Regions from separate parts of the Rhizobium sp. BK377 genome, predicted to be linked through region 1. Evidence: predicted binding sites of a transcription regulator. Region 1 holds the regulator's gene; each other region holds the start of a gene.
The links. The regulator PhoB, encoded in region 1, activates phosphate uptake and scavenging genes when phosphate is short. The targets are predictions, from matches to a motif close to TGTCATNNANCTGTCAT.
Positions count from the first base shown of each region.

Region 1 (3,741 bases):
ATGCGTTTCAGCCCTCAACAGGCATGGAATGGTGGTGATGGCACTGTAACGCGATTTTCTGATACAGATGCAGTATTCTCGTCGAGCAGCACGGCGCAACAGTCGGTCAGGGGTGCCAATGGAGATCGATCCAAAGCGGATGACAATCGGGTTCGTCGGGACGGGCACGATTACCGAGGCCGTCGTCACCGGACTGGGCAAGACAGCTTTTTGCGACACGCCGATCGTGCTGTCCCCGCGTGGCGCAAGCGTCGCAGGCCGCCTCGCGGCGGCAAACCGGAATGTGTCGATCGCTTTGGGCAACCAGGATGTTCTCGACCGATCCGATCTCGTATTCATGGCCGTGAGGCCGCAAATTGCCGAGGAGGTCATCCGCTCGCTCCGATTTCGGCCGGACCACCATGTCATCAGCTTTGTCGCGGCCACGCCAATCGATCAACTGCTGGCGTGGATCGATCAGCCCGTTCACCACCTAAGCCTGGCAATTCCACTTCCGTTCGTCGCAGATCTCCAAGGGGCGACCGCGATCTACCCGCCCGACGAGGTTTCCCACACCCTCTTTTCGGCGCTCGGAACGGCGATCCAGGTTGAAGACAAGCAGGAGTTCGAACTTCTCGCGGTGGCCAGCTGCCTGATGGCCACCTATTTCGGCATTCTGGACGCGACGTCGAGCTGGCTGCAGAGCCAGGGGCTCTCGAGACCAGCTGGCGACGCCTACCTCCGTCAATTGTTTTCCGGCCTCGCCCATGCTGCCCGCTTAAAACCTGTCGCGAGTTTCGATGAACTCATCGGCGAGCATTCGACCAAGGGCGGATTGAATGAACAGGTGCTCGAAGACTTTCGCGAGTTCGGCGGCACGGCGGCTCTGCAGAAGGCTCTTGATCGGATTCTTGCACGCATCCGTCTGTAGAAGGCAGATCCTCTCGAAGTTCGCTTTTCCGGCGACTGGTGTCGGCTCTTCATGAGAAGCTGGGCTTCGTCGAGACAGGTCACTTCAAGTTCGACGGACAGGGCGAGCCTACTCATCGCCGTATCTTGAGTAGGCACCAGATAAGCAAACGGGCCGCCCGGCAAGCGAGCGACCCGTCTGGACCTCCGATCACTCGGATTAAGCTTCCATGGAATATCCCGCGCCGCGGACGGTGCGGATGACATCCTGCATGTTGGAGAAGTTCAGCGCCTTGCGCAGGCGACCGACATGGACGTCGACGGTGCGTTCGTCCACGTAGATATCGTGGCCCCAGACGCCGTCGAGCAGCTGCGAGCGGGAAAAGACCCTGCCCGGCGACGACATCAGGAATTCCAGCAGGCGGAACTCGGTCGGGCCGAGGCGGACTTCGCGGCTCTTGCGATGAACGCGATGCGTTTCGCGGTCGAGCTCGATATCGCCACACTTCAGAACCGTGGAGAGAACTTCCGGGCGGGCGCGGCGCAGCATCGCTCTGACGCGGGCAACGAGTTCCGGCGTGGAGAAGGGCTTGACGACATAATCGTCCGCGCCGGTCGAAAGACCGCGAACACGCTCGCTCTCTTCACCGCGCGCCGTCAGCATGATGATCGGCAGACGCTCGGTTTCCGGCCGCATGCGCAGCCGGCGGCAAAGCTCGATACCGGAAACGCCCGGCAGCATCCAATCCAGGATGAGCAGGTCCGGCGTGCGTTCCTGAAGCCGGATTTCGGCCTCGTCGCCACGGAGGATCGTGTCCACCTCGAAACCTTCGGCTTCGAGGTTGTAGCGGAGAAGCACGCTTAGCGCCTCCTCATCTTCAACAACTGCAACTCTTGGGATCATGCGTGTCAGTCTCCTAATGCACGATCCTTAAACCGGGGGTGATTTAAGCAAGGGATCATGCAGGAACTCGGAATGGGCTGCGACCCTCGCGCGCCCCAGCGCGGGGCGCGCAAGCATCGGCAGTTCAGGATTACTCCGTCACCGCACCAACGGTGTTGGAGCTGTCGTCCTTCGGACGCTCGCCCTCCGGCTGGGCGCCGGTCGCCATGTAATAGATCGTCTCGGCGATGTTGGTCGCATGGTCGCCGATACGTTCGATGTTCTTGGCGCAGAAGAGAAGGTGCGTGCAGCTCGTGATGTTGCGCGGATCTTCCATCATGTAGGTCAGGAGTTCGCGGAACAGCGAGGTGTACATGGCGTCGATCTCGTCGTCGCGCTCGCGGATGGACTTGGCCTTGTCAGCGGAGCGCGTCGTATAGACGTCGAGCACTTCCTTGAGCTGGACCAGCGCCAGTTCGGACAGATGCTCGAGACCGCGGGCGAGCTTGCGCGGAACGCCGGTGCTCTGGACCGCGATGACGCGCTTTGCCGTGTTCTTGCCGAGATCGCCGACGCGCTCGAGGTCGGCGGCGATGCGGATCGAGCCCATGATCTCGCGAAGGTCGGAGGCCATCGGCTGACGGCGGGCGATCGTCACGATCGCCTTGTCGTTGATCTCGCGCTCGGTGTGATCGAGGATCACATCGTCGGAAATGACCTTTTGAGCGAGCGCGGTGTCACCGTTGACCAGCGCGCGGACGGCCTCGCCGACCATCTGTTCGGCAAGACCACCCATCTCGGAGATGCGCCGGGACAGGAACTTCAGATCGTCGTCATAGGCGGAAAAAATATGTGTCGATGCCATGGGGCTTTGTCCTCGAAAATCGGAAAGGCTTCACACCGCCAAAATCAGCCGAACCGGCCCATGATATAGTCCTGGGTGCGCGAATCGTCCGGATTGGTGAACATCTTGTCGGTATCGTTTTCCTCGACCAGGTTGCCGAGGTGGAACATGGCCGTGCGCTGCGACACGCGTGCGGCCTGTTGCATGGAATGCGTCACGATGACGATGGTGTAGTTTTCACGCAGCTCGTGGATCAGCTCTTCGACCTTGGCGGTCGCGATAGGGTCGAGTGCCGAGCAGGGCTCGTCCATCAGGATGACTTCGGGGCTGACGGCAACGGCGCGTGCGATGCACAGACGCTGCTGCTGACCGCCGGAAAGGCCGGTGCCGGATTCGTGCACGCGATCCTTGACCTCATTCCAGAGGCCGGCGCGCTGCAGGCTCGACTCGACGATTTGGTCGAGGTCGGCCTTCGACTTGGCCAGGCCATGGATGCGCGGGCCGTAGGAGACGTTTTCATAGATCGACTTCGGGAACGGGTTCGGCTTCTGGAACACCATGCCGACACGGGCGCGGAGCTCGACGACGTCGATGTCAGGATCGTAGATGTCCTCACCGTCGAGCGAGATCTTGCCGGTGACGCGGCAGCCGTCGATCGTGTCGTTCATACGGTTCAGCGACCGCAGGAAGGTGGACTTGCCGCAGCCGGACGGGCCGATCAAGGCAGTCACGGTGTTTTCCCGGATGTTCAGATTGACATCGAAAAGCGCGCGCTTGTCACCGTAATAAACGGAGACATCCTGACCGATCATCTTATACGGGACGTTGCTCATTTTCTGGTCCAGCGCCTTCTCAACTGCTGCTTCCGTCAACATGTTCATGATCTTTACTCCGTTTACCAGCGGCGCTCAAAGCGACGACGCAAGAGGATGGCTCCGATATTCATGACGATGAGGAACAGGAGCAGGACGATAATGGCACCCGAGGTTCTCTCCACGAACGCGCGCTCGGCTTCATTGGCCCACATGTAGACCTGAACCGGAAGTGCGGTGGAAGGATCGAGCGGCGTGGTCGGCGCCTGGGCGACGAAGGCGACCATGCCGATCAGGAGCAGCGGCGCGGTTTC
Region 1 is NZ_JACIAC010000001.1:1,257,003-1,260,743, forward strand. Features, by position in the region: gene FHT92_RS06240 (pyrroline-5-carboxylate reductase) at 119-910, shown strand; gene phoB (phosphate regulon transcriptional regulator PhoB) at 1,109-1,792, opposite strand; gene phoU (phosphate signaling complex protein PhoU) at 1,923-2,636, opposite strand; gene pstB (phosphate ABC transporter ATP-binding protein PstB) at 2,681-3,496, opposite strand; gene pstA (phosphate ABC transporter permease PstA) at 3,511-3,741, opposite strand, start outside.

Region 2 (3,741 bases), 210 kb from region 1:
GGTCGAGCATCAGGGCGATGGCTTTATCGCGGTCGAGATTTTCGCGCGCGGCGTCAGGCAGGTTGCGGAAGGTCGTGCCGGCGCGATTCAGCACCGTCTCCCAGCCTGCCTCGTCGATCCATCGTTCCAGATGCCTACGATCGATGCCGACTGCTTTGTAATCATGAAAGTCGTAGGCGACGCCATGGTCGTCCAGCCAGCCGCGGGCCTTCTTCATTGTGTCGCAGTTCTTGATACCGTAGATGGTGACGGCCATGCGGGTTCGATCTCCCTGATTCCTAAGGGAGATACCACGCTCTATAAGCGCTGCAAACGCCGTTGGTCCTTTATCCCTCAAGCTCTTCGATAAGGGCAGGCAGGTCTGCCACCGTTTCAACAACATAGTCGGCGCCGGCGGCAATCAGCTTCTCGCCGATCCGCTTGTGCAACGCAGCTCGTGCCTCTGGCGAAAGTGCATCCAGCTCTGCAGGTGTCAGCCCCGCCTCGTTGCCCGAGAGCGTCACGCCAACGGTCACGCAGCCTGCGGCAGCACCCTCGGCAATGCCGGGTTTGGTATCATCGACCTTGAGAACGGCAGAGGCCGGATAGACCATCAGGTCGAGGAAGCACTTATACATGCCGATCGGCGTCGGTCGGCCAAGCGGCAGATCGTCAGCACAGATCAGATTGTCGGGCGCATAACCCTGTTCGGCGGCAAGCGGCAGCACGCGCTCCATGATCGAGCGTGTATAGCCTGTGGTCGAGCCGATCTTCATCTGCCGCTCGCGCAGATATTGGATCGTCTTGATCGCGCCCGGCACCAGAGCGCAGTAATCAGTCACGACAGCTTCGTTCAGCGGAACGAAGAGCTCGTAAACCTTGTCGATTGCAGCCTCGTCCGGAAGCGCTCCTTGTACAGCCTTCCAGCGCGCGGCGATATGCGGCTCGGCCAGCATCGCGGCGATATGGGCACGCTTCGGAAGCCCCATGGGCTTGCGGGCATCGGCGATGGTTACCTCGACGCCGAGTTTGCCGAAGGTTTCCACAAAGGCCCCCATCGGCGCGAAAGAGCCGAAGTCAATCATTGTGCCGGCCCAGTCGAAGACCACTGCCTTGAATTGCGTCATGCTGCGCTCCCGTAGAGATCCTCGATGGTTTCTTCGCCGATACCGAAGGCGGTCGAAGCACCGCAGCCCGCGGTGACGACGACGATGCGCAGCGCGTCGGAGGGCTTGTCGGTAAACCGCCAGCGGTCTGGAGCGGAGGCATAGGTGCCGATCCAGCGCTCGGTAATGAAGCGACCCGGCAGGTTGAGCACGGCATCCATTTCGTCGAGGGTCAGCCGGTCGACCCGCTCCAGTCCAAACGGATCGGGTGTTTCGGAGTAATGGTGGCTGTCGCCGACGATCAGCGATCCGTCCTCCGACTGCGTGACGATCAGGTGGATGCCGTTTTCCCGCTCCGGCTTGAATTCGCGGTCAAGCCGCGCCTTCAGGGCAGTCGCCTCCGGCAATTCGGCATAACCGAGATAACGCCCGAGCCCGAGATCGGACATAACCGCAGTGCTGAGCGAAACCCGCTGGGCCGGCACAACACGCATCATCTGCAGCTTGCAGCGTGTGACGTTATAGGCAGCGATCCGATCCGCAAACAGGCTCTTGAAATCGTCGCCGGGGCAAACAACCACCGTCTCCGCCTCGATCAAGCCGGTTGACGTTTCGATTCGCGGCGGCTCGACGGCGCTCACTGCTGTCGAGCGGCGGAACTCTATGCCATATTTGACTTCGAGATAGCGGGCGAGCAGCGGAATGGCTGTGCTGGATTCGACCCGCACCTCATGTGGGCTATAGAGTGTGAAGCGCCCCGATTCCGGTCGCAGTGCCGGCACAAGCCGCCGTGCTTGATCGAGCGTCAGCCTTTCGCAGCCCTCGCCCATCTCTGTGCGCAGGAAGGCGTCGATCACGGCTTCGGATTCGTCGAGCCTTGCGGCAAGGAGCAGCCCGCGCTGCAGGACGTCTATGCCGGCGTCATCGACAATCCCGGCCCAGATATCGCGGGCCTGGCGCGCCTTGTTCCAGCAGTCGCCGGCCTGCTGGCCGGTCACCGTCACAAAGCCAAAATTGCGCACCGAAGCGCCATTTGCCTGTGCGTCACGGTCAACAACGACGACCCGTTTGCCACGCTTTGCCGCCGCCAGCGCATGCGCCAGCCCGACAATTCCCGCGCCGACGATCGCAATGTCGTAATGCGGCATGTACGCTCCTTCGCAATATGTCTGCCACGGCTTGGCGGATTTTCTTGAAGCCTGTGTGACAGTTGCGCGGAGCCTTACATTCGCGCGTGGAAAAGAATGCGGTTCAGTCTTCCAGGGTGCCGGCCTTTCGCGTTGCTTTGCTCGGCTTGTCGGCGACGATCTTCATCAGGTCGCCGCGTCGGCGCACCAGCCGGTCGGACGTGCGGGTCAGCAACAGCCCGTCCTGCGGCGCCCGGATCTTGATATCGCCCTCGGCAAAACCGGGTCGGGTGACGATCGTCGCCAGAAGCTCCCCTTCCGAGACACGCTCGCCGATATTGCGGTGGAAGAGGACCGTACCGCCCTGCGGCGCGCGCACGATCTCAACATTGTCGAGCGGCACGGCTGGTCCGGAGAAGGTCTTGTCTACGGTCGCTCCGCCGCCGACGACACCGCGCCCGATCAGGAATTGCAGCATGCCTTCGGCGTCTTTTGCGGCCATACCGGGGTCGACGTCGCGCAGGCCGCGCAGTTCCACCGTCACTGAAAGCTTGCCCGGAAGTTTCGCCTTGCGCTCGCCCGGCACCTCATACTTCCAGGCAAAACCGACCGCTTCTTCGAAGGCGCTGCTTTCGCCATCTGAAAGCAGCACTGCTTCCATGTCGAGCGCATTGGCAAGGTCCGCCGCCTCCGGCCAGAAGGCTTCGTCGATATAGGCATATTGCAGCGATTCATCATCGCAATGCAGATCGAGCACCAGATCGGCGCCGAGCGCCATATGGATGAGCTCCCGTTTCAATCGATCAGCTGCCGGGTAGTTGTCGAGCCCGTCAATCAGCTCTGGCCGATCACGAACGGAGATCAGCGGAAAGTCTCGGTTGAAATTGGTCCGCGATCCCAGATCGAACCGGCCTTGCAGCTCGCCGAAATGCGATTGTGCGGCACCGATCGGATTTGCCTGTGGCACAAGCGTGATATCGCCGGCGATCCGTCCTTCGCCTTCGGCCTGCCTGAGTTGTAGGCAGAGAAAATGCGCCAGCGCCGTTCCCGGCAGTTCGTTCGCGTGCAGTGCGGCCTGGATATAGACCTTCGGGGCGGCGGGATCGTTTCCCTCGAAACGGATGACCGGCAACCGCCATTCGATGCCGGGCGTATCGCCGGGGATGATGATCTCTGAAACGTCCACTGTCCTGCTCCGCCTGTGCCTATTGGGTGGGGAGTTGTATGCGAATCCCCACCCGCGGTGCAAGCTTGGCTCAGCCGAGCAGAGGCCAACGGCCAATGACATTATGCTCGCTCTTTCCATAGAAGCTGTGGATCAGCAGGAACTCCCGGACGGTCCACCGCACCGGCCGATTAAGCTCTTCAGGCAGAACTGTCTTGCGATCGTAGAGCAGCGTCATATGCGGTGTCAGATGGCCACCGAGGTTATAGGGCAGTCCCGCCTCATACAGACCTTCCTGGATTTGGTGGCGAAGATCCAGCAGCGCTTCGTTTTCCTGCCTGGTGCAGATGACGAAGGCCTGGGG
Region 2 is NZ_JACIAC010000001.1:1,470,452-1,474,192, reverse strand. Features, by position in the region: gene FHT92_RS07290 (ArsC family reductase) at 1-256, opposite strand, end outside; gene phnX (phosphonoacetaldehyde hydrolase) at 327-1,106, opposite strand; gene FHT92_RS07280 (TIGR03364 family FAD-dependent oxidoreductase) at 1,103-2,233, opposite strand; gene FHT92_RS07275 (succinylglutamate desuccinylase/aspartoacylase family protein) at 2,337-3,398, opposite strand; gene FHT92_RS07270 (2'-5' RNA ligase family protein) at 3,469-3,741, opposite strand, start outside.
Region 2: a site for PhoB is predicted at 2,278-2,294, ahead of FHT92_RS07280 (TIGR03364 family FAD-dependent oxidoreductase). Genes of this name have one in related genera too.

Region 3 (3,741 bases), 330 kb from region 1:
TTGAACTGATTGACCATCTGGCATTCGGTGAGCTGGATCGTCCCGAGCGAAACGGCAAAGCCGAGTTCCGGCACGTCGAATTCCACCTCGACCTCGCCGATGCGGATTTCACCGGTGAAGGGATGGTTGCGGCCGTAGCCGCGCTGGGTGGAATAGCCGAGCGCCAGCAGGAAACCTTCGTCGCCGCGCGCAAGCGCCTGCAGGCGAAGGTCACGGGTCATCGGGAATTCCATCGGCTCGCGCGTCAGGTCGCCCGTCTCATGGTCCTCAGGGAGCTCGCCGTCGTTTTCGATCAGGCCTTCCTGGCCGAGGATTTCGGAGACGCGCATGACGCGGCCGGTTTCGGCTTCGCGCTGTGCAGGCTCTTCCACCGCCTCGTCCGTCAGCAGGCTCGGATCGAGCAGGCGGTGCGTATAGTCGAAGGTCGGGCCGAGCAGCTGTCCGCCAGGAAGATCCTTGTAGGTGGCGGAGATGCGGCGCTCGATCTGCATGTCGGCCGTGTCGAGCGGCCTGGAATAGCCGAAGCGCGGCAGCGTCGTGCGATAGGCGCGCAGCAGGAAGATCGCCTCGATCATGTCGCCGCGCGACTGGCGCACGGCAAGTGCGGCAAGTGTGCGGTCATAGAGCGAAGCTTCGGCCATGACGCGGTCGACGGCGAGGGAAAGCTGTTCGACGATCTGCTCGATACCGATGGCAGGCACGGAGCGATCACCGCGCCGGCGGTCGGCGAGCAGGCGGTGGGCATTGGCGATGGCGGCCTCGCCACCCTTGACGGCAACATACATGAGCTCAGATCTCCGTTGCTGTGATCTTGGTGGTGCGCGGCAGGCAGAGGAAACGCTTGCCTGCCGTCAGCACGATGTCGACGCCGCGCGGGAAGAGCGCGCGGTTCTCCGTCCAGAGGCGCAGGAAGGTTTCCGGCAGGCCGACAGGGGCGATTTCGGTCACGCTCTGAATGCCCGGCCCCATCAAAGCGAGACGGCGCCCGCCTTCGAGATCGGCAAGTTCGATCACGACAGTCGTGGAACGATCAGGGTATTCCTGCGTGCCTGATGCAAACAGGCCGAAGGTGGAAAGCGCCATCCCGGCTTCGATGAAGGCAAAACGCGCTTCCGCCTTTTCGGCCGTCAGCGGCGCACCGGCATGGAAGCCCAGCCATTCCGGGACTGCCGACTTGGCGAGCCCTGCGGAGAGCCAGACCGGGGTGTCATGGTCGCAAAGCGTCAGGCCGATTGCGCCGGCGGCAATGCCGAGTGGCGCAGGCGGCATCACATCGGGCGTGACGGACTGGATCGTGCCGGGCCGGGCCATGCCGTCCATCAGCATCTTGAACACGCTCTGCGCGTTGAAAACCGGCTCGGTAAAGCCACCGGTCAGGACGTCGGTCTTGATGCCCATCAGTCTTCTCCCCGGACCATGGTGAAGAAGTCGACACGGGTCGCGGACGTTTCTTCAGCCTTGCGATTGTTGTCTTCGGCGATCCGCCGGGCGATCGGCGAAAGCAGTTTTTCCTCGACGAAGCCCTTGGTCGCCTCTTCCTGCCAGAGCGCATCGAAGATCGCCGAAAGCCGTGCCTTCTCTCTGTTGGTGCCGAGCGCCTGGGCGTGGCCGACCGAGCCGGAGGCAAGGCGCACCGTCGCGCGCGTCACCGTCACTTCGCCAAGATTGAAGGGCGCACCACCGCCGCCGATACGGCCGCGGACCATGACGAGGCCGGTCTCCGGTCCACGCACCGGCTGCACGACCGGCTGTTCGGCAAGCGCATCCCACGCCGCCAGCAATTCCTGTGTCTCTGCGCGCGCGAGCAGATCGACGGTGCGTTTACGCCCGCTCTCCACCCGCGCCGCAGCTTCCGTCTTCTCTGTCGCCGCCATCGTCTTTTCCTCGAAATGTCTATTGATATAGACAACCATACAAGATATACCTATCCCTAAATCGGCGAGGTGACAAGCGTGTGACACGGCGCGCTCGAAATTGGCTGGCAGGGGTGTAATGGCAGGAATAAAGCAGGTGCAGCGGCAGACGGGCGTGGCGCTCTGGCGGCAGATCGCTGACCGGATCCGCGAGGCGATCAGCAGTGGCGCTTACGACGAAACGGGCATGGTGCCGCCGGAAACGGTTCTTGCACTGCAGTTCGGCGTCAACAGGCATACCGTCCGCAGCGCGCTTGCAGCACTTGCCCAGGAAGGGATCGTGCGCGCGGTGCAGGGTCGCGGCACGCTGATCGAGCGCAAGGAGCGCCTGAATTTTCCGATCAGCCGCCGTACCCGCTTCACCGACGGTCTCAAGGACCAGGCGCGCGAAACGCACGCGCTCCTGCTCGGCCACGCAGAAGAGGCGGCCAATGCCGAGGTGGCCCGCTGGCTGCGTGTAGAACAGGGCACGCCGGTCATCCGGCTGGAAACGGTGCGCGATGCGGATAAGCGGCCTGTCGCGCGCGGAACAAGCTGGTTCCCTGCCTCACGTTTTGCCGGCATCGGCGAGATCTATAGGAAGACAGAATCCATCACCAAGGCTTTCGCGGCACTTGGCCTGTCGGACTATGTGCGTGCCACGACGGAGATCACCGCCGCCCACGCCGACGCTGGCGATATCGCCGATCTCGAGCTGACGCCGGGCGCCGTGCTGTTGATCACCAAGGCGATGAACACTGATCTGGAAGGCGTGCCGGTTCAATATTCGATCAGCCGCTTTGCCGCCGATCGCGTCCAGTTCACCATCGAGAACTGAAAACGAAAAGACCGGGCGCGAGCCCGGCCTTGAACCTTATCGATGCCTGATCGCGGTCAGTGCGCGCCGGACATGTCGCCGAGCACTTCCTTGGAAGCGACGGTGGAATCTGCCTTCAGCTTGTAGACCATGGGCACGCCGGTCGCGAGATTCAGCGAAAGAACCTGCTCGCGGGTGAGGCGGTCGAGAACCATGACGAGCGAACGCAGCGAATTGCCGTGCGCGGCAACCAGCACCTTTTCGCCGCGCAGGACGCGCGGAAGGATTTCCGTCAGGTAATAAGGCCAGACGCGCGCGCCGGTGTCACGCAGGCTTTCGCCGCCCGGAGGCGGAACGTCGTAGGAGCGGCGCCAGACATGCACCTGCTCTTCGCCCCACTTGGCGCGGGCATCATCCTTGTTGAGGCCGGAGAGATCGCCATAGTCGCGTTCGTTGAGCGCCTGGTCGCGGATCGTCTGCAGGTCCGGCTGGCCGACCTTGTCGAGGACAAGCTTCAGCGTGTGCTGCGCGCGCACCAGTGCGGAGGTGAAGGCCACATCGAACTTGATGCCGTAGTCGGCGAGCGCCTGGCCGCCGGTCGTGGCTTCCTGGATGCCGAGCTCGGTCAGGTCGGGGTCCTTCCAGCCGGTGAAGAGATTCTTGAGATTCCAGTCGCTCTGGCCGTGGCGAACGAGGACGAGGGTACCGCTCATGAAAAATGCCTCCGAGAAATGGTCAATGGGAAGAAAGCCCGAGAACATCGAGCATGGAATAGAGCCCCGGCTTCTTGTCGCGCGCCCAAAGGGCTGCCTTGATGGCGCCGCGCGCGAAGATCGAACGGTCGGTTGCGCTGTGCGAAAGCGTGACGGTTTCGCCTTCGCCGGCAAAGAGCACCGAATGCTCGCCAATGACGGAGCCGCCGCGCAGCGTCGCAAAGCCGATCGTGCCGGCTTCCCGCGCGCCGGTATGGCCGTCACGCACGCGTACCGATTTCGAAGCAAGATCGATGTTGCGGCCCTTCGCTGCCGCCTC
Region 3 is NZ_JACIAC010000001.1:1,588,252-1,591,992, reverse strand. Features, by position in the region: gene FHT92_RS07915 (carbon-phosphorus lyase complex subunit PhnI) at 1-785, opposite strand, end outside; gene phnH (phosphonate C-P lyase system protein PhnH) at 790-1,398, opposite strand; gene phnG (phosphonate C-P lyase system protein PhnG) at 1,398-1,874, opposite strand; gene phnF (phosphonate metabolism transcriptional regulator PhnF) at 1,993-2,730, shown strand; gene FHT92_RS07895 (2,3-bisphosphoglycerate-dependent phosphoglycerate mutase) at 2,787-3,422, opposite strand; gene dapB (4-hydroxy-tetrahydrodipicolinate reductase) at 3,445-3,741, opposite strand, start outside.
Region 3: a site for PhoB is predicted at 1,944-1,960, ahead of phnF (phosphonate metabolism transcriptional regulator PhnF). Genes of this name have one in related genera too.